One region of the Micromonospora sp. NPDC047753 genome, then DNA from elsewhere that is predicted to be linked to it. Evidence: riboswitches for the same ligand, from Rfam matches in the RefSeq annotation. Region 1 holds a riboswitch; each other region holds the start of a gene.
The links. A riboswitch is a leader RNA that binds a small molecule or an ion and turns the genes downstream of it on or off. The one in region 1 is predicted to bind cyclic di-AMP.
Positions count from the first base shown of each region.

Region 1 (6,408 bases):
GTCGACATCCACATCGCACAGACCGTCGAGACGCTGCTCGGGCAGTCGCCCGTGCTGGCCGACGAGGTGGCGCGGGGGCGGTGCGCGGTGGTGGGCGTGTCCTACCGGCTGGCAGCCGGAGCGGTACGCCAGGTGGCCGCCGTGCCGGCCGGCTTCGCGACCCCGGCCGAATCGACCGACCCGGCCGCGCCTGCCACCGTCTGACGCGACGAGGGCCGCTCCGCGTCACGCGGAACGGCCCTCGACGGGGATCGGGCGGGTCAGAGCAGCGACATGTGAACGTGGTCGGTGTGGTTCGACGGCCCGCTGTACGAACTCCAGCCGGTGGCCGGGAACCAGATCTGCCGGTTCCAGATCACGTAGTAGATGCCGAGCCGGTCGGCGTTTCGGATGAGGAACGCGGCGACGTTGTTGCCGTACGTCCGGGTGTCGTTGTTGTGCCACGGGGAGAACCCGCTCTTCTGTAGCGACCAGTCGCAGGCGCGGCCCTTCGGGTGCTCCCACGGCCCGCCGGGGCGGTAGCAGCCGACGAACCGGTTGAAGCCGGCCGCCTTGACCTCCTTGTACGCGTGCAGCGTGCGCGGCGTGACGCAGCCGGACGTGGTGGGGTCTTTCTCGCTGCACGACTGGGGCTTCCAGTCGCCGTCGGCCGTGCGACCCGGGCCGATCTTCGCGACCTTGGAGGTGGCATCCACCAGGCCGCCGGTGAAACCCTTGCCGCCGACGAGGGAGAGCGCCTTGTCGGCCTCGCTCTTGCGCTTCGCCATCAGGGCGGTCTGCTTCTGCTGCTCGCGTACCTCGGTGTCGAGGGCCAGCTTGGCCTGCTCGGCGCGGGCCTTCACCTCGTTGACCTCGGAGAGCTTCTTCTCGTTGACCATGTTGATCTCGTCGAGCAGCCCGGCGCGCTGGACGAACGAGTCGGGCGCGTCGCTCTCCAGCAGCATCGCGACCGCGCCGATCCGGCCGGTCCGGTACGCCTGGGCGGCGATCTGCCCGACCTGCGGGGCCAACGCGTCCAGTTCGGCCTTGGCGCGGTTGACCTCCGCCGCCAACTCGCTCTGCCGCTTCTTGGACTTGTCCAGCTTGGACTTCGCGGCGGAATAGTCACGGTTGGCCTGCTCGATGACGTCGTTGAGCAGCTTGGGCTCGCCGTCCTCCTCGTGCCCGGACGGTGTGGGGTTCGTCGGGGCGGCGTGCGCCGGGAACGGCCCGGCGAACACGGTCAGTGCGGCGATCACGGCCACCACGGGTGTCAACCAGCGGCGTAGGGGTGCCGTCACAATGTTCCCTTCCGTCGACCGCCGACCGGGTTAGCTGACGGGTTCGGGGCGGAAGTGGCCCCTACCGCTGACGCGGATTCACCCCAGGTACCTGGGTCCCCGGCTCGCCGGTTGGCGATTGGGCGGTGGCACCGCAGGCGCCGCTTCGCGCCTTCATCGGTAACCGGCAGCGAGGTTACCCGAGAGTCGACCGGCTGAGCTATGCCTGGATGCCGACCAAAAGCGTCATTTCGCCATAGCGTTGAGTGACCAGTGACGCGGTTCTCAGGGTGGATGCCCGATCTGGTCACGCTGAGGAGTGTCACCATGCCGTATCCGTGCTCCTGTTCGACTCCGGCCACCGGTCGGTGGCCTCGGATGGGGGTGCGGTCCGCGTCCGGTCCGGCTCGTCGGAGCCGGCCGTTCGCGGTGAGCTGAGTGCGGCCAGTGCCTCGCTGCGGTCCGGCTGGGGCCGGGGCGCGGGAGCGTCGGAGGGAGCCGTGGCATAGGTACCCCCGGCCGCGGTCACCACAGCGGCCAGCCCGGTGGTCAGCGGCACGGCGGCGATCAGGCCGAGGGTGGCGACCGCGCTGCGGACGATCTCCTGCGCGAGGAACTCACTGGTGAGGATCTGCCCGATCGGCCGCGAGTCGGCGGTGAGCAGGAGCAGCAGGGGCAGTGACGCGCCCGCGTACGCCAGCACGATGGTGTTGACAGTGGAGGCGATGTGCGCGCGGCCGACCCGGGTGGCGGCACGGTACAGCTGCAACCGGGTCAGCCCGGGGTTGGCGTTCGCCAGTTCGGTGACGGTGGCCGCCTGGGTGACCGTCACGTCGTCGAGCACCCCGAGCGAACCGATGATGATGCCGGCGAGCAGCAGACCGTGCAGGTCCACGTCGCCCTGGAACATCGACAGGGTGGTGGCGTCCTCGCTGCCGAAGCCGGTGAGGTGGGTCGCGGCCGTGGCGATCGTGGCGAGCACGCCGGTCAGCACCAGGCTGCCCAGGGTGCCGAGCACCGCGACCGACGTCTGTGCGGTGACCCCGTGGGTCAGATAGAGCACCACGAACATGATCAGGGCCGCGCCGACCACCGCCACCAGCAGCGGTGACCTGCCCGCGCTGATGCCCGGCAGCACGAAGGTGAGCAGGATGGCGAAGCTGGCGGCCAGCCCGGCGAGCGCTGCCAGACCTCGCCACCGACCGAACGCGACGATCGCGGCCGCGAAGACCACCGCCAGCCACACCATCGGGGTGCCGCGTTGATGCTCGGCGATGTTCCAGTTGCTGACGGTGGGATCGATCGGATCGGCCAGTTCGACCAGGACGACCTCGTCGCCGACCTCGACCCGGGGTGCGCCGGGCCCGTCGGGCACCGGAGCCCGTACCTGCTGGCCGGCGGTCGGCCCGTCGTCCACCCGCACGTCGACGGTGCCGCACCGCCCATCGCCGACCCTCGGTGTGCCCTCGGGGACCGACGGCGCCGGCGGGCACGGCTCGCTCACCACCCGGGTGACAGTGCCGGGGTAGCGCGGCACGTCTGCACCACCATCGGTCTGCGGCGACCCGCCGCGCGGCCAGAGCAGCACCGCGGCCAGCACGGTGGCGACGAAGAGGGGTACCACAGTCACGACGAGGATCCGTCGCACCCGAGGCGGGGCGGACGGAGCGGGGTGAGTGTGGTCGGCGGCCAAGGTGAGACTCCCAACGGTCCGGTGCGGAATACGGGTCAGCGGGCCGGGCGGTTCACCGTTGCGGTGGAAACGCGGCGGACGGCGGGGCGGATCGCTGCCTGACGACCGCTTGATCACGGACGGTCAGTGCTCGGCCCGGTCGGCCGGGGGCACCGCCACGACGTGGCGGCGCCGGTGCCCGACTGTGCAGCGGCATTCGGAGGGCCATCGTGGGAGATGCTAGCCAGCCCCTCCGGGGGTTGCAGGTCGTGGCGGAGTGTCGGGCGGCCGAACCGCTCGCGCGGCGGTCTCCGGGGCGGCATGTTGGAGCCATGCCCGCTCCGTCACCGCCCCACCCCGACCGACCGCGACGCGCCGAACCCGTGCCGCACGACAAGCATTCCGGGCACGACAAGCACGCCGGACACGATCCGGCGATGTTCCGCCGCCGGTTCTGGGTCTGCCTGGTGTTGACCGTCCCGGTGGTGCTGACGAGTCATCTCGTGTCGGGCCGGCTGGGCCTGACCGGGGACGTCGTCCCCGGTCGGGGCTGGGTGGGCCCGGTGCTCGGCTCGGTGGTGTTCTGGTGGGGCGGTTGGCCGTTCCTGGTCGGTGCGGTCCGGGAGGTCCGGGACCGGGTGCCCGGGATGATGCTGCTGGTCGCGATGGCGATCACCGTCGCGTACGCCGCGTCCCTGGCGACCAGCGTCGGCGTCTTCGACCTGGACTTCTGGTGGGAGTTGGCCGCGCTGGTCACCATCATGCTGCTCGGGCACTGGCAGGAGATGAAAGCCATCGGACAGGCCCGGGGAGCGCTGGCGGCGCTGGCCGCGCTGTTGCCGGACGAGGCCGAACGGGTGGCGGCGGACGGGCGGGTCGAGGCCGTGCCGGTGACCGGTCTGCGGATCGACGACGTGGTGCTGGTCCGGCCGGGGGGTCGGGTGCCGGCGGACGGCCGTGTCGTCGAGGGCGGCACCGAGCTGGACGAGTCGATGATCACCGGGGAGTCGCGGCCGGTCGCCCGGTCGACTGGCGACCGGGTGGTGGCCGGCACCGTCGCCACCGACTCGGCGATCCGGGTGCGCGTCGAGGCGTTGGGTGAGCAGACCGCCCTCGCCGGCATCCAGCGGATGGTCGCGCAGGCCCAGGCTTCCGGTGGACGGGCCCAACTGTTGGCCGACCGGTTCGCCGCCGCGCTGTTCTACCTGGCCACCGGCACCGCCGTGCTGACCGTGCTGGTCTGGACCGCGCTCGGTCAGCCCGACGAGGCGGTGGTCCGTGCGGTCACCGTCCTGGTGATCGCCTGCCCGCACGCGCTGGGTCTCGCCATCCCGCTGGTCGTCGCGCTCTCCACCGCGCTCGCCGCACGGTCCGGGATTCTGGTCAAGGACCGGTTGGCCCTGGAGCGGATGCGGACCGTCGGCGCGGTGCTCTTCGACAAGACCGGCACGCTGACCCGGGGCGAGCACGGGGTGACCGACCTGGCGACGGCGTCCGGCGTCGAGCGGAGCGAGGTGCTGCGGATCGCGGCCGGCGTCGAGTCGGAGAGCGAACATCCGTTGGCCCGGGCGATAGTGGCGGCGGCCGGCCGTGGCGGCCCGGCCCGGGCAGCCGGGTTCCGGTCGCTGCCGGGCCGCGGTGTGAAGGCGACAATCGACGGTACGGAGTACGCGGTGGGCGGGCCGGCGCTGCTGCGCGAGCTGGGCCTTTCGCTCCCGGCGGAGCTGGAGGCCGCGACCGGGCGGTGGTCGGCGCGGGGTGCCGCGGTGTTGCACCTGGTGCGGCTGCCCGACGCCGTGCTCGGTGCGTTCGCGTTGACCGACGAGGTGCGTCCGGAGGCCCGGCGCGCTGTCGCCGAGTTGCGTGCCGAGGGTGTCCGAACCATCGCCATGATCACCGGTGACGCCCGGCCGGTGGCCGAGGCGGTCGCCGCCGACCTCGGCTTCCGGCCCGGCGTCGACGAGGTCTTCGCCGAGGTGCTGCCGTCGGAGAAGGACGATCGGGTGGCCGAGCTCCAGCGGCGGGGGTTGGTGGTGGCGATGGTCGGTGACGGGGTGAACGACGCGCCGGCACTGGCCCGGGCGGACGTGGGCATCGCGATCGGCGCGGGCACCGATGTGGCCATCGAGTCCGCCGGGGTGGTGCTGGCATCCTCGGACCCGCGCGGGGTGGGGGCCGTGGTCCGGCTGTCCCGGGCGTCGTACCGGAAGATGCGACAGAACCTGGCCTGGGCGGCCGGCTACAACGTGGTGGCGCTGCCGCTGGCCGCCGGGGTGCTGGCCTGGGCGGGTGTGGCGTTGAGCCCGGCGGTGGCCGCGGTGCTGATGTCGGCGTCCACGATCGTGGTGGCGCTCAACGCTCAGTTGCTGCGCCGGGTCCGTCTCGATCCCGCGCCGGACTGAGCGCGGTCAGCCGCGCTTCATGAGCCGGCCGACCGCCGCCATCATCTCGGTGGCCATCTCGTCGGCCCGACCCTCGGCGGCGCCCTCGTGCATGCAGTGCCGGGCGTGCCCGTCGAGCAGCCCGAGGGCCACCTTGTCGAGGGCGGCCTGGATGGCGGAGATCTGGGTGAGCACGTCGATGCAGTAGCGGTCGTCGTCGACCATCTTCTCGATGCCCCGGACCTGCCCCTCGACGCGGCGGAGCCGCGCGAGCAGCTGGTCCTTGCTGGCGGTGTATCCGCGGATCGGGGTGGGTGCGGTCATGCCGACCAGGATAGCGTACCCCCCGGGGGTATGGTACGGTCGGTTCTGTTGAGATACCCCCACCGGGTACCGGTACCACGAAGGAGACGATCCAATGGTCGACACGACGTACCAGGTGCAGGGCATGACCTGCGGGCACTGCGTCAGCGCGGTGAGCGCCGAGGTCGGCGCCATCGCGGGTGTGCGTGACGTCCAGGTCGACCTCGCCGCCGGCCGGGTCACCGTCAGCAGCGACCAGCCGCTGGACGCCGCCGCCGTCCGGGCCGCCGTCGACGAGGCCGGTTACGACCTCGTCGACGCGTGATCGGCGGGCCGGCGTGCGTACCGTGACGAAACTGGCCGGGTTCGCCGTCGGCCTGGCGGCGGTGTTCGGCGCCGCCTACGGGATCGGCCGGGTCGTCGACCCCGCCCCGGTCGCCGAGAGCCGGCACGACGATGCCGCCACCACCCCGACGGCGGACGAGCGGGGCGGGACGGGCGATCGGCTGCCCGGCGGGTTGCTCGTCTCCGAACGTGGCTACACCCTCGAACCGGCCGACGCCCCGGCCGGCGAGTTCGCCTTCCGGATCGCCGGCCCGGACGGCCGCCCGGTCACCCGGTACGACGTGGCGCACGACAAGCAGATGCACCTGATCGTCGCCCGTCGGGACCTCTCCGGCTTCCGCCACGTCCACCCCGAGCGGGCCGCGGACGGCACCTGGCGGGTCGACACCCCGCTGGCCGGCCCCGGGCAGTGGCGGGCGTTCGCCGACTTCGCCCCGACCGGGGGTGA
Region 1 is NZ_JBEYSL010000065.1:7,652-14,059, forward strand. It holds gene ABZ749_RS08490 (carbonic anhydrase) at 1-204, shown strand, start outside; gene ABZ749_RS08495 (hypothetical protein) at 261-1,280, opposite strand; cyclic di-AMP (ydaO/yuaA leader) riboswitch at 1,285-1,415, opposite strand; gene ABZ749_RS08500 (YibE/F family protein) at 1,582-2,952, opposite strand; gene ABZ749_RS08505 (heavy metal translocating P-type ATPase) at 3,369-5,333, shown strand; gene ABZ749_RS08510 (metal-sensitive transcriptional regulator) at 5,340-5,636, opposite strand; gene ABZ749_RS08515 (copper ion binding protein) at 5,731-5,940, shown strand; gene ABZ749_RS08520 (hypothetical protein) at 5,954-6,408, shown strand, end outside.

Region 2 (6,408 bases), on a different contig from region 1:
CCGCCCGACGAGGCGGTGCTTGAGCCCGGTCACGCCCGATGGCAGCGGGTAGCCGCCGGTGGGCAGGTAGCGACGGTAGTGCGCGGCGGCCCGGTGGAAGAAGCCGCGCCGCAGGTGTGGGTGCAGCCGGCCATCGTTGCCCACCACCACCAGGTAGTGGCTGATCATCAGCTCGAACAGCTCGGCCTGCAACCGCTCGTCCGGGTGCTTCCGGGCGACCCAGTCCATCAGCCGCTCGTACTGGGCGAAGGCGTCGAAGTGCCGGCCGCTGCGGGTGGAGGTGATCGCGCCCTGGCGGCCCTGGCGGTACAGGTAGCAGACCCGGTCCAGCACGGAGATCTTCTCGGCCCCGATCAGCAGGGGGTGGCTGAACGGGATGTCCTCGTACCAGCCGGGGAAGAACCGCAGCTCCAGCTCGTCCATGAAGTCCCGGCGGACCACCTTGTTCCAGGCGGTGTGCTGCACCCGCAGCAGTTGCGGCTGGTCGGCCAACCGGGTCACGCCGGTGATCCCGCGCAGCAGCGGGCTGCTCGCGTCGACCTCCCGCCGGCCGTCCTCGTGCACCCGCAGATGGTCGAGCATCAGCACGTCGGGCTGGTGCTGGCGCAGCCGGTCCAGCACCGCGGCGATCGTGCCCGGTGGCAACCAGTCGTCGCTGTCGACGAACCAGACGTACCGGCCGTTGGCCACGTCGAGCCCGGCGTTGCGGGCCAGCCCCAGACCCACGTTGCTGCTCAGGTGCACGACGCGCACGCCGTCGCGGCTGACCGCGTACGAGCGGAGCATGTCACCGCAGCCGTCCGGGGAGGCGTCGTCGACGGCGATCAGCTCGACCGCGTCCGACTCGCTCGCCGGGATGTCGGCCCGGATCGACTCGAGGCACTGGTACAGGTACGCCTCGACGCCGTACACGGGCACGACGATGCTCAGCAGCGGTGCGTGCGTCGGCTCATTGACCACGTCCGCCACCTTCGACGACCCGGGTGACCGGCCCCGGAACCTGACGTTGCCGCCGATGGTGGACTCTCTGAACTCCCGCCCAGCGGGAGGTTAACGCCGAGCCGGTGGGCGGTTTCCGGCCCGGGGAGCGCGGCCTCGTGGGGCGGGTGGGATGCGTCCGGTTCACCCGGGAGTGACCCGGTAGGGTGCCTCGGTGCGGCCCTGCCGGGTCGTCGTGGGCGTCGCCGTCGCGCCGTCCGACGCCGCGCCGAGGAGGCTACGACAGTGCTGGTGACCCTGCCGAGCGCCGGGATCCCGGCATGACGAGCGTCGCCGCGACGTCGGCCGCCCGGCCCGCACCGGCCCCGCCCCGGCTGCCCTCGCTGACCGGGCTGCGGTGGATCGCCGCTCTGCTGGTCTTCGGCTTCCACGCCGGCACCATGCGGATCATCGCCGAGCCGGACTACAAGGCCGTCATCGACGCGCTGTTCACCCTCGGTCTCTCCGGGGTGCAGTTCTTCTTCATCCTCAGCGGTTTCGTGCTGGTCTGGTCGGCCCGCGAGGGCGACTCGCGGCGTACGTTCTGGCGGCGACGGATCGCCAAGATCTACCCGAACCACCTGGTGCTGTTCGTGGCGACGCTGGTGGTCGCCTGGTGGTTCGCCGACCCGGTCCTGCCGGCGGCGGCGTTGGAGAACCTGCTGCTGTTGCAGGCGTGGGACCCCCGCCCGGGCTGGTTCTACAGCATCAACACCGTCAGCTGGTCGCTGTCCTGCGAGTTCTTCTTCTACCTCTGCCTGCCGCTGGCGCTGCCGCTGCTGCGCCGGGCCCGGCCGAAGCTGCTCTGGGCGCTGATCGTCGCGCTGCCGCTGCTGATCCTCGCCCTCTGGCCGGCGCAGGAGTTGGTGCCGGAGGTGAGCCGCTGGTGGTTCACCCAGATCTTCCCGCCGGTGCGGTCGCTGGAGTTCTGGTTGGGCGCGGTGGCGGCCGAGTTGATGCGCCGGGGGCTCTGGCGCGGTCCCAAACTGACAGTGGCCAGCGGGATCTTCCTGGTCACCTGGGTGGTGGCCGCGCAGTGGATCCGCGCCGAGCTGTGGACCACGCTGCTCGCGGTCGCGTACCTGTTGGTGATCACCGCCGCCGCGGACGCGGACGTGCGGGGTCGGCGCTCGCCGTGGCGGTCCCGGCCGCTGGTCTGGCTCGGTGAGGTCTCGTTCGCCTTCTACCTGGTGCACGTGCTGGTGATGACGAGCGTGCTGCGTTGGAGCGGAACCTGGGGGATCGGCTTCGGAGGCTGGCGTGGCCCGGCCGTGGTGCTCGGTTTCCTGGCGGCGAACCTGATCCTCGCCGGGTTGCTGCACCGCTTCGTCGAAACCCCGATGATGCGCCGGCTCGCGCCGCGCCGCGCGGATCGTCCAGCACCCGTCCCGCGACAACGCACGGCCGGCGACGACGACGCGCGAGACCCCGCGAGCATCGCCCGCGGCGAGGTCGACGGACCTGCCCGCGAGGTCGGTCAGGCCGGCGGTCGATCACCGTACGTCGACCTGCGCTGACGGCGTCCACCCTGGTCAAAGGGGTCGGCGCGGCGTGATCCGACACGCCCGTGGTCGATGCGCCCGGGTCGGCGCGAGGCGTAGCGTGGGGACGTGCTTCCGGTCGCGTTCACCTGTCCGCTGTGGTGGGTGGCGCGCTGGGCGACTCGGGTGCTGACCAGCCTCGCCGTCGTCGCGGCCCTGGCGCTCGGCGCAGGCCCGGCCACGGCCGCCACGTCGACGCCCGGCACGGGGCCCACGTCGAGCGTGGTGCCGACCACTGTCGCCGGTTCGCTGGCGGCCTCCTGCCGACACGCCGCGCCAACGGGGTCAACCGTCATCAACGCCGGCCGTGCGCAGGGCGACGATGGTGCCGACGCCATCGGGTCGGGGGCACACAGCGCAGCCCGTCCGGCCCCGGCGAAAGCCACCGAGGAGTCGGTCCCGACCTGGTCGGTCGACGCGCCGGTGGCGCTCCCCGGCGATCAGGGCACCATCGCGGCCGGCGTGCCGCCGGCCAGCGCGGCCGAATCTGACCGGCTGCTCCTCGCCGACCGTGCGAGCGGTCGGGCTTCCCGGGCCCCACCCGGGCGCTGAGCCACCGGGACGACCGTCCCGCCGCCGCGCCCTGTCGACCCACCCGCTCCCTGACCCGCCGACCCGTAGCCCGCCGTGGCCCGCTGGTCGGCGCGGCTTTCCATCGCACTGCTCTCTCCCCGAGGTGCCGACCATGGAGACCGTCGTCTTCTACCAGTTCGTGACCGAGGTGCCGCGGGCCGCCGCCATCTGGTCGACGCTGTTCCTGCTGACGCTGGGCCTGCTCACCGTGCTGGCCGCCCGCCCCGAACGGGCCCGGCCGACTGGCGACCCGGTCCCGGCCGGGCCCACTGCCCAGGAGTTGGCCGCCGCCGAGGCCGTCGACAGGCGCCGCTACGCCGAGGAGGTGGCCGTTGCCGCGGCCCGCGCGGCCACCACGGCCAAGCGGCGGCGTGCCGCCTGGCTGGCCGCTCAGGAACAGCTGGAGCAGGCCTGGATCGGGTACGACGAGGCGGACGCCGCCGCGCGTCGCTTCGCTGGCGCGGGGGCACTGCCCACCCCGCAGACCCCGCACACCCCCGCCGAGTACGCCGCCCGGGAACGTTATCTGCACCGGGCGGCGATGGCGGCGTACTGGCGGGGCGACCTGACCATGGCGCAGCTCGGCGACGTGTTCGGGCACCGGCGCGGCTGGGATCCCCGGCGACACCCGGTCGAGCAGGAGGTGCTGATCAGCCGGGTGATCCGGGATGCGCGGTCGACCGACTACCAGGTGGCCGCCGATCGTGAGCGGGTCGCCTGGCGCGACGCGGAGTTGGCCGCCGAGTCGGCCCGTGCCCTCGCCGAGGAGGCGTACGCGGCGGCGGCCCGGCTCCGCCCGACCCCGGTCCCCGCCCGCCGCACGGTCGCCGGGGCGTTGCGTCCCGCCGTCGTGGCACTGTGGCGCCCGGCCCGGGTGGGTTGAGCCCAATCCGTTATGTGAGGCCGGTCACCCAATCGCAAAATCGGACGTCCGGCGCGATCGACGGGATTGTTCCCGCGATTGTGGCCGCGTTCTTTGCGGCCTGTCCGGTTGTCGCCCGTAGGCGTCGCCGTAACTGGTTGTCCCATCGAGTCACATCATCGGCATTACGCGCAGAAATTGTGGCGCCAATTGGGGTTTACGCAGGTGAACCTGGCTTGGCAGGGCGTTGAGACGCCAGTAGTGTCGTCCCGTCCGGTGCGGTAACCGATCGCAAGACGCGACGCCGCATCGACCCGCTTAATCGTGATCAACGAACCGGGGACCCACCAGTAAGTCCGGGGTGAATCCGCGAGCCACGGCCCGCGGTAGGGCGTCTTCCCGCCCGAATCCGTCAGCTAACCCGGTAGGCGGTGTCGGAAGGAGTCCCATCCTCGTGCAGCACCTTTCCACCCCTCGGTTGTTCCCTCGCCTCCACGGCGCGGCGGTGCACCCGCTCATTCGTCGCGTGACGGTGAGCTGACCCCCGGGTCATCGCCTTTCCCGCCCGGCCGATCCGGGCGTTCCCCTGAGCGGTTCACACCCGCGGACCACGGTCCGCGCGCTGGCGCCTGCCCGGATACCGGTCCGGCCCCGGTGTGCCGCTCTCCCCCCGATCCGTGGAGGACCCCGTGAAGCACACCCTGCAGCGCCAGCTCCGTCGCCTCGCCACCGAGCGCCCGTACCAGATCGTCGCCGCCTCCGCCGCAGCCCTCGCGATCGCCACCACCACCGGCGCCCTGCTCACCACTGCCGACGACGCCCCGGCCGGCCAGCGCACCGCGACCACCGTCGCCGAGATGCGCAGCGACGTCGCCGCCTCCCGCGGTGAGGCTCGGGACGCGTCCCCCTCGGCCAGCGCCGCGCCGACCACGGCCGCCCCGGCCACCAGCGCCGCGTCGCCCGCCGCCAAGGCCAAGAGCAACCCCGACCTCACCCGTAAGCCGACGCCGCCGAAGCCCCCCGCGACGAAGGTGCTCGACTACGACTACGAGGCGCAGAACACCTACTACAACTGCGGCCCGGCGGCCACCCGGAACGCGCTCAGCGCCGCCGGCATCGACCGCACCCAGGAGGAGCTCGGCGCCGAGCTGGGCACCACCGAGATGGGAACCAACTCGGCCGAGGACACCACCCGGGTGCTCAACGCCGAGGTGAAGGGCTCCCCGTACCGGACCCGGATGTTCCCCGGTGCGCCCAGCCCGGCCCAGATGGACCGGCTCCAGGCCGACGTGGTGAAGGCCGTCACCGACGGCCGGGGCGTGGTGGCCAACGTCGTCGGGGACGCCGTCGACACCAACGGCGGGTGGCACTCCTACGGCGGTGGGCACTACATCGCCGTGGTGGGCTACAAGGACAACGGTCGCACCGTGCGGATCGCCGACTCGGCGAACCCGGCCGACCCGTCGTACTGGATCACCACGATCGACCTGGCCAACTGGATCACCAGCCGGGGCTACTCCGCCTGACCCGGGCACCCTGACCGCCGCGGGCGCCGTCTCCCACAAGGGGCCGGCGCCCGCGGCGTTTGTCCGCCCGGCCCGCCATCGACGGCCCTCGTACCCGACCGTGAACCGTGGGAGACTGCGGCCGTGGTGGATGAAACGGGTGGTCACACCGGCCGCGGGCCGGTCCTGCTGCTGCTGCACGGCATGGGAACGACCGGGGACGTGTGGTTGCCCTGGGCCCCGTACCTTGAGCAGCACTGGCCCGGGCGGTGGCTGGCACCGGACCTCGCCGGCCACGGCTGGGCGTCGCCGCTGCCCTCGTACTCCTTCGCGGGCTTCGCTCAGCAGATCGCGCGGGCCCTCGTCCCCGACGACCGGCTGGTCGTGCTCGGGCATTCGCTGGGTGGGGTGGTCGGCCTGGCGCTGGCCGCCCGCGACGCCGGAACGCCGGTGGACGCCGTGGTCGGGCTGGGCATCAAGGCACTCTGGTCACCCGCCGAGCTGACCCGCGCCGCCGAGGTCGCCGTCCGACCGGTGAGCTGGTTCGCCACCCGCACCGAGGCGGCTCGCCGCTACCTGCGGGTCGCCGGGCTCACCGGTCTGGTCCCGCCGGACCACCCGGTGGTGGAAGCCGGGCTGCGCCAGGTCGACGGCCGGTGGCGCCTCGCCATGGACCCGGCCGCCTTCGCCGTCGGCGAGCCCGATCTGGCCGCGCTGCTGGCGGCGACCGACGTGCCGGTGGTGCTGGCGCGCGGGGAGAACGACCCGATGGTCACCGACGAACAGCTCAAGGAGTACGGCGTACCGGTCGCCACGCTGCCCGGTCTCGGACACAACGCGCACGTGGAGGACCCGGCGGCGGTGCTGGCGCTGCTGGACCCGTACCGCTGAGCGGCTATGCCGGTGCGGTCGCGGTGAGCGTCTCGGCCGGCGCCAGCTCCCGGCGGGC
Region 2 is NZ_JBEYSL010000166.1:6,489-12,896, reverse strand. It holds partial or broken gene ABZ749_RS16310 (glycosyltransferase) at 1-960, opposite strand, end outside; gene ABZ749_RS16305 (acyltransferase) at 1,260-2,495, shown strand; gene ABZ749_RS16300 (hypothetical protein) at 2,589-3,071, shown strand; gene ABZ749_RS16295 (hypothetical protein) at 3,205-3,975, shown strand; cyclic di-AMP (ydaO/yuaA leader) riboswitch at 4,260-4,400, shown strand; gene ABZ749_RS16290 (C39 family peptidase) at 4,632-5,480, shown strand; gene ABZ749_RS16285 (alpha/beta fold hydrolase) at 5,604-6,350, shown strand; gene ABZ749_RS16280 (CDP-glycerol glycerophosphotransferase family protein) at 6,355-6,408, opposite strand, start outside.
Region 2: linked by a shared signal. The riboswitch ahead of ABZ749_RS16290 (C39 family peptidase) and the one ahead of ABZ749_RS08495 (hypothetical protein) in region 1 are both predicted to bind cyclic di-AMP.

Region 3 (6,408 bases), on a different contig from region 1:
GCGACCGAGCATCCGGTGGATGCTCTTCGGTGACCGCTGCGAGCCGGCCGACATCCGCCTGGTGACGTCGGCGGTGGCCCGGGCCTCGCTGCGTTCGATCGGCGGGTTCCGCGCCTCCATCGGCACCCAGCACCGCCTGGACACCCTCGCCGCGTTGGCCCACCTGCCGGCCGCCGCCCTGGTCGGCGACCGGGACCGGCTGACCCCACCGCCGTGCGCCGAGTCGATCGCGGCGGCTCTGCCGGCCACCGAGCTGACCGTCTGCCCAGGTGCCGGGCACATGCTGATGATGGAACGCCCGGACGAGGTGAACGCCGCGCTCACCGGCGTCGTACGACGGGCGATCGCCGAATCGTCGCCGGCCCACCTCGGCGCGTCACCGCCGGCCCACCGTGGCGCGGCCCCCGCCGAGACGGGTGCCTGAGCACGTTCGCGCACCTCGGGCGCGGCGGGTCCGCTCCGGGGCCGTACTCTTCTCCGTTGGCCCGCGCGGTTTCCGCCGCCTGCCGGCGACCTCTGAAGGAGCGTGCGTTGACCGACCAGACCGGCCTGGAGCAGGAGATCGCCGTCGAGCAACGACACCTCGACCGGGTGTACGCCCGACTGGCCGAGCTGCGGCAGTCGGCCGTACGCGCCGAGCGTGACGGCTACCGGATGGCCCGGGTGGGCACGCACGGCGCACTGGTCGAGCGCGACGCGATGGTCTTCCACGCCGCGCAGCGGCGGCACACCCTGGACGCCGAGCACGAGGGGCTGGTCTTCGGCCGACTGGACCTGCGCGACCGTCAGGTGCTGCACGTCGGGCGACTGGGGATCCGCGACGAGAACGCCGTCACGCTTGTCGTCGACTGGCGCGCGCCGGCCGCCGCCGCCTTCTACCAGGCCACCCCGGCGCAAGCGCTGGACGTGGTGCGGCGGCGCACGATCCAGTCCCGCGCCGAGCGGGTGACCCGGATCGAGGACGAGTTGCTGGACCCGACCGCCGCCCCCGAGGGGATGACGGTCGTCGGTGACGGCGCGTTGCTGGCCACCCTGTCCAAGGCCACCGGCCGGGGCATGCGGGACATCGTGGCGACCATCCAGCGGGAGCAGGACGAGGCGATCCGCTCGCCCGGCTCCGGGGTGACGATCGTCGCGGGCGGCCCCGGCACCGGCAAGACCGCTGTCGCCCTGCACCGGGCCGCGTTCCTGCTCTACTCCGACCGCAGCCGCTACGCCGGCGGCGGCATCCTGGTGGTCGGCCCGTCGTCGGTGTTCGTCGAGTACATCGGCTCCGTACTGCCGTCGCTCGGTGAGGACACCGCGACCCTGCACTCGCTGGGCACCCTCTTCCCGGGGATGACGGCCACCCGCCCCGACCCGCCCGAGGTGGCGGCGGTGAAGGGCTCGCTGCGGATGCGTCGGGTGCTGGAGCGGGCGGCCCGCGACGCGGTGCCGGGCGGCCCGGGTGAGCTGCGGCTGCTCTACCGGGGCACGCTGCTGCGGTTGGACCGGGTCGCGCTGGACCGGGTCCGGGACCGTGCGCTGCAACGCGGGGCACGGCGCAACGAGGTGCGCCGGGCCGGTTTCGACGGGGTGTTCGCCGCGCTCTGGGCGCAGGCCCGTGAGCTGAGCAGCGGTCGGCTGCCGGAGCAACCGGCCTTCGAGGCGGAGATCGCCGAGCGGTCGGAGTTCCGGGAGTTCCTCAAGGCGTGGTGGCCTCGGCTGCACCCCCGGCACGTGCTCGGCTGGCTGGCGCAGCCGGACCGGCTGCGCCGGTACGCCGGGGGGATCCTCTCCTCGGCGGAGATCCGGCTGCTCAACGCCGCGTACCGGAACCTGGACTCGGCCGGGCTGACCATCGCCGACGTGGCACTGCTGGACGAGTTGGACGCGCTGCTCGGCAAGCCCGCGCAGCCGGCCCGCGCGCGACGCGACCCGTTCCAGCTCGCCGGCGGCGTCCGTGAGCTGAGCACCCTCGGTGAACGGCAACGGGCCGCCCGCGCGGCGGCCCGGGAGCGCCCGGAGGACTACCGGGACTACGCGCACGTGGTGGTGGACGAGGCACAGGACGTCTCACCGATGCAGTGGCGGATGATCGGTCGACGCGGCCGACTGGCCTCCTGGACCGTGGTGGGCGACCCCGCGCAGACCGCGTGGACCGGCGACCCGGAGGAGCTGACCCGGGCCCGCGACCAGGCGCTGGGCCGGCGTAAGCGACACGACTTCACGCTCACCACCAACTACCGCAACTCGGCGGAGATCTTCGCGGTGGCGGCGGCGGAGATCCGGCGGCTCTACCCGGACCTGCCGCTGCCGACCGCCGTCCGCTCCACCGGGGTCGAGCCGGTGGAGCTGGTGGTGCCCGCGACGGGCTTGGAGACCGCGACCGTGGAGGCCGCCGCCGGCCTGCTGGCCGAGGTGGAGGGCACGGTCGGGGTGATCACGCCGGTCCCCCGCCGGGACGAGGTCGCCGGTTGGCTGGGCGCGCTCGGCGCGCCCAGGTTGCAGGTGGTGACCAGCCTGGAGGCCAAGGGCATGGAGTACGACGGGGTGGTGCTGGTCGCCCCGAGCGAGATCCGGGCGGATCCGGGCGCCGGGGTGCGCACCCTGTATGTGGCGCTCTCCCGGGCCACCCAGCGTCTCACCACCATCGACCCGACCGGCTGACGTGTGCGGACTGCCGCCGGCGGAACGCCCTGCCCGTACACTTGCATACATAGCGATGTGAACATACATTTGACCGGGTCCCGACCAGCGGCGGAAGGTGGTTCTCGTGGGCGCAGGTCATGACCACCACCATGGGTCCGTCGCCAATGCCGCACACCAGCACCGAGGTCGGCTCTGGGCGGCCTTCGGGTTGCTCGCCACCCTGATGCTGGTCGAAGCGGTGGTCGCACTGCACACCGGCTCGCTCGCCCTGCTCTCCGACGCCGGGCACATGTTCACCGACGTGCTCGGCATCGGGATGGCGCTCGCCGCCATCACGGCGACCCGGCGGGCCACCGTCGACCCGCAGCGCACCTTCGGGCTCTACCGGCTCGAGGTGCTCGCCGCGCTGGCCAACGCCGTCCTGCTCTCCGGCGTCGCGATCTACGTGGTGGTCGAGGCGATCCGCCGCTTCGGTGACCCGCATGAGGTCATCGCCGGCCCGATGCTCGTGGTGGCCGTGCTCGGCCTGCTCGCGAACATCGCCGCGTTCGCGCTGCTGCGCGCCGGAGCCAAGGAGAGCATCAACCTCCAGGGCGCCTACCTCGAGGTGCTCGGTGACCTGCTCGGCTCGGTCGGCGTCATCGGCGCGGCGCTGCTCATCACCGTCACGGACTGGTGGTGGGCCGACCCTCTGGTCGCGGTCGCCATCGGCGTGTTCATCCTGCCGCGCACCTGGCGGCTGGCCCGCGCCGCCATCCGCATCCTGGTGCAGGCCGCCCCGGAGCACCTCCAGGTGACCGCCGTGCACGACCGGCTCGCCGCCGTCCCCGGTGTCGTCGAGGTGCACGACCTGCACGTCTGGACGCTCACCTCGGGCATGGAGGTGGCCTCCGCCCACCTGACCATGGCACCGGGCGCGGAGGTCGGCGCGGTCCTCACCGCGGCACGTGCGGCCCTGCACGACGACTTCCGCATCGAACACGCGACCTTGCAGATCGAGCCCGGCGCCGCTTCTGGAGCCTGCGGCTCCATCGAATGGTGACCGATTCGTAGACTTCCGTGGTGACGCACGCACCGTCCGTCACATCGGCTGCAGCGGCCCCACCCGCACCGGTAGGCTCGGTCCCGGCCGTCACCAGGCGGCGCCCTCCCGGCGCCGGTGGCGGTCGCCGCCTAATCGCCCAACTGGGCGAACCGGGGAACCATGTTCCTGGGGTGTATCCGCGTCAGCGGTAGGGATCTTCCGTCCCGAACCCGTCAGCTAACCCGGTCGGCGGCTGACGGAAGGACATGCGCAGTGGCACCAGCACGACCACCCGCCGCCCGACTGGCGGCCCTGATCGTCGCGATGTTCGCCCTCGGCGTCGCGCTTCCGGCCGGCACCGCCTCGGCCGCACCCCCGACCGGCCTGCGGGCCGCCGCACCCGACTCCGACGAGGAGGGCGGCACCCCGGCGTTGCGGGCCCAGCTCGATGCGGCCAGCAAGGGCTACCTGGACGCGAAGCGCGCCCTGGACACCTCAGTGCAACGACAGAAGCAGCTCGGCACCCAGTTGAAGACCATCGAGGTCGAGATCGACCAGCGCAACGGCAAGGTCGGCGAGATCGCCGAGGTCGCCTACCGCACCGGCCGGCTCGGTGCGGTGTCGGCGCTGCTCAACAGCAACACCCCGGAAGGCTTCATGGACCGGGCGGCCGCGCTGGACGCGGTGGCGGCCAACGAGGACCGGGTGCTGCGCGACCTGCTGGACACCAAGGACAAGGCCAACCGCACCCGGGTCGCCCTGGACGGCGAGATCAACGAACAGCGCAAGCAGGTCGCGGTGATGGCCAAGCGCAAGGAGCAGGCCGAACGGGCCCTGACCGTGGCCACCACGCCCAAGCCGCAGACCACCGCCGACGCCGGCTCCAACCGCGGCACCTCCAGCGCCAACGCGAAGGCCGCACCACGCAACTCCGACGGCTCCTGGCCCTCCGAGTCGTGCAGCGTCAACGACCCCACGCCGGCCAACGGCTGCATCACCCCGCGCACCCTGCACGCGCTCAACCAGGCCAAGGCCGCGGGATTCACCCGGTACGTCTCGTGCCACCGCCCCAGCGGCTCGGGTGAACACCCGAAGGGCCGGGCCTGCGACTTCGCGGCGCAGAAGAACGGCTTCGGCGGCGACGCCACCGGCGGCGACAAGACGTACGGCAACAACCTGGCCGCGTACTTCATCCGCAACGCGGACCGGCTCGCCGTGCTCTACGTGATCTGGTACAGGCAGATCTGGCTGCCCAGCAGCGGGTGGAAGTCGTACAGCGGGGCGGGCGGCGACCCGTCCAGCGACCACACCAACCACGTACACCTGTCGGTCTACTGACCCACGCGTCGTGATGCCTGTGAGCCGCTGATGGCTCACAGGCATCACGTGCGTCCGGGGCCGGGCTACGTCACCGGGCGTACCCCTGATGTCGTCGCTCGTCGGACGACCCGGCCGTGGCCGGCGGGCAGCATCGCGGTATGCCTCGGATCCGACCCACCACCCGCAAGGCGCTGCTCACCCTGCACCTCGTCACCTCGCTCGGCTGGCTCGGTGCCGACCTGGTGCTGCTCACCCTCGGCGTCGCCGTGCAGCGGGGCGCCGACCCGGCGGTGGTCTATCCGGTCACGGCCCTGGTCGGCACGGTGCTGTTCGCGCCGCTGAGCGTCCTGGTCTGGCTGATCGGAGTCGCCAGCTCGCTGCTCACCCCATGGGGCCTGCTGCGCCACCGCTGGGTGCTGGTCAAGCTCGTGCTCACCACGGTGATGGTCGGGCTGGTGCTGTTCCTGCTCACCCCGAATCTGCGTCACGCCGGAGCGGTCGGCGCCGCCCTGCCCGCCCGCGATCGCGCTGACCTGGTCATCGCGCCGGCGGTGTCGACCAGCCTGATGGTCATCGCGACAGTGCTCTCCACCTACAAGCCGTGGGGCCGACGTCCCACCACCCGCCCGACCCGCAACAGCACGCCAACCCCGATCTAACGCCCCCACACCCCGCCCAGCCCGCCCGACGCGCCCGCCCTACGCGCCCGCCCTACGCGCCCGCGATCTTGCACTTGCTGCGCCGACATATGGCTTCATCCCACTGATATCGACAGCCGAAAGTGCAAGATCGGCGCGCCGAGGGGCGCCGCACGGGGTCGGCCACGGGGCGGGGTGGGTCAGGGGTTGGGGGGCGGGGTGTTGGTGGTGCGGTCCAGGGCGGCGCCCAGCCGGGTGGCCAGGGCGAGGTGAGCGGCCTGGGCCTGGCGGAACGCGTAGCGGAACAGGGGCCTCGGCGCGGTCAGGGTGATCTCGACGTCGACGCGGGTCAGGCCGTCCGGCTCGGCGCGTAGTCGAGTGTGGTTTCGCACCGTGGTGGCCGGCCACTGGCGGGCCACCATGACGATCTCGTCGGCCTCGCTGATCAGCACGTCCGCGTGGTAGGTGGTCCGGAAGCGCAGCGGACCGGCCGCCAACCGGTCGTTGATCGTGTAGCTCGCATGGGCGCCGGGCCGGGGCGGTACCCGGCGAACCCGCACGATCAGCGGATGCAGCTCGCCCTGCCGGGTCAGGTCGCTGAGCAACGCTGCCGCCTCGGCGGGTGAGCACCGGGCCTGGACGGTGTAGCTGAAGGTATCGCTGCTGAGCACACCGTCTCCCGCCGTCGTCTGGTCGCCCGATCGTCCCGTACCTATGTCTGGCTGGCAACGCCCCACTGACCCTCAGCGCCGCGCCGGACCGGGCTGATGCGACGACCTGCCACCACCTGCGCCA
Region 3 is NZ_JBEYSL010000011.1:8,481-14,888, reverse strand. It holds gene ABZ749_RS02115 (alpha/beta hydrolase) at 1-424, shown strand, start outside; gene ABZ749_RS02110 (AAA family ATPase) at 532-2,649, shown strand; gene ABZ749_RS02105 (cation diffusion facilitator family transporter) at 2,756-3,673, shown strand; cyclic di-AMP (ydaO/yuaA leader) riboswitch at 3,792-3,923, shown strand; gene ABZ749_RS02100 (hypothetical protein) at 3,980-4,993, shown strand; gene ABZ749_RS02095 (hypothetical protein) at 5,134-5,634, shown strand; gene ABZ749_RS02090 (SRPBCC family protein) at 5,814-6,284, opposite strand.
Region 3: linked by a shared signal. The riboswitch ahead of ABZ749_RS02100 (hypothetical protein) and the one ahead of ABZ749_RS08495 (hypothetical protein) in region 1 are both predicted to bind cyclic di-AMP.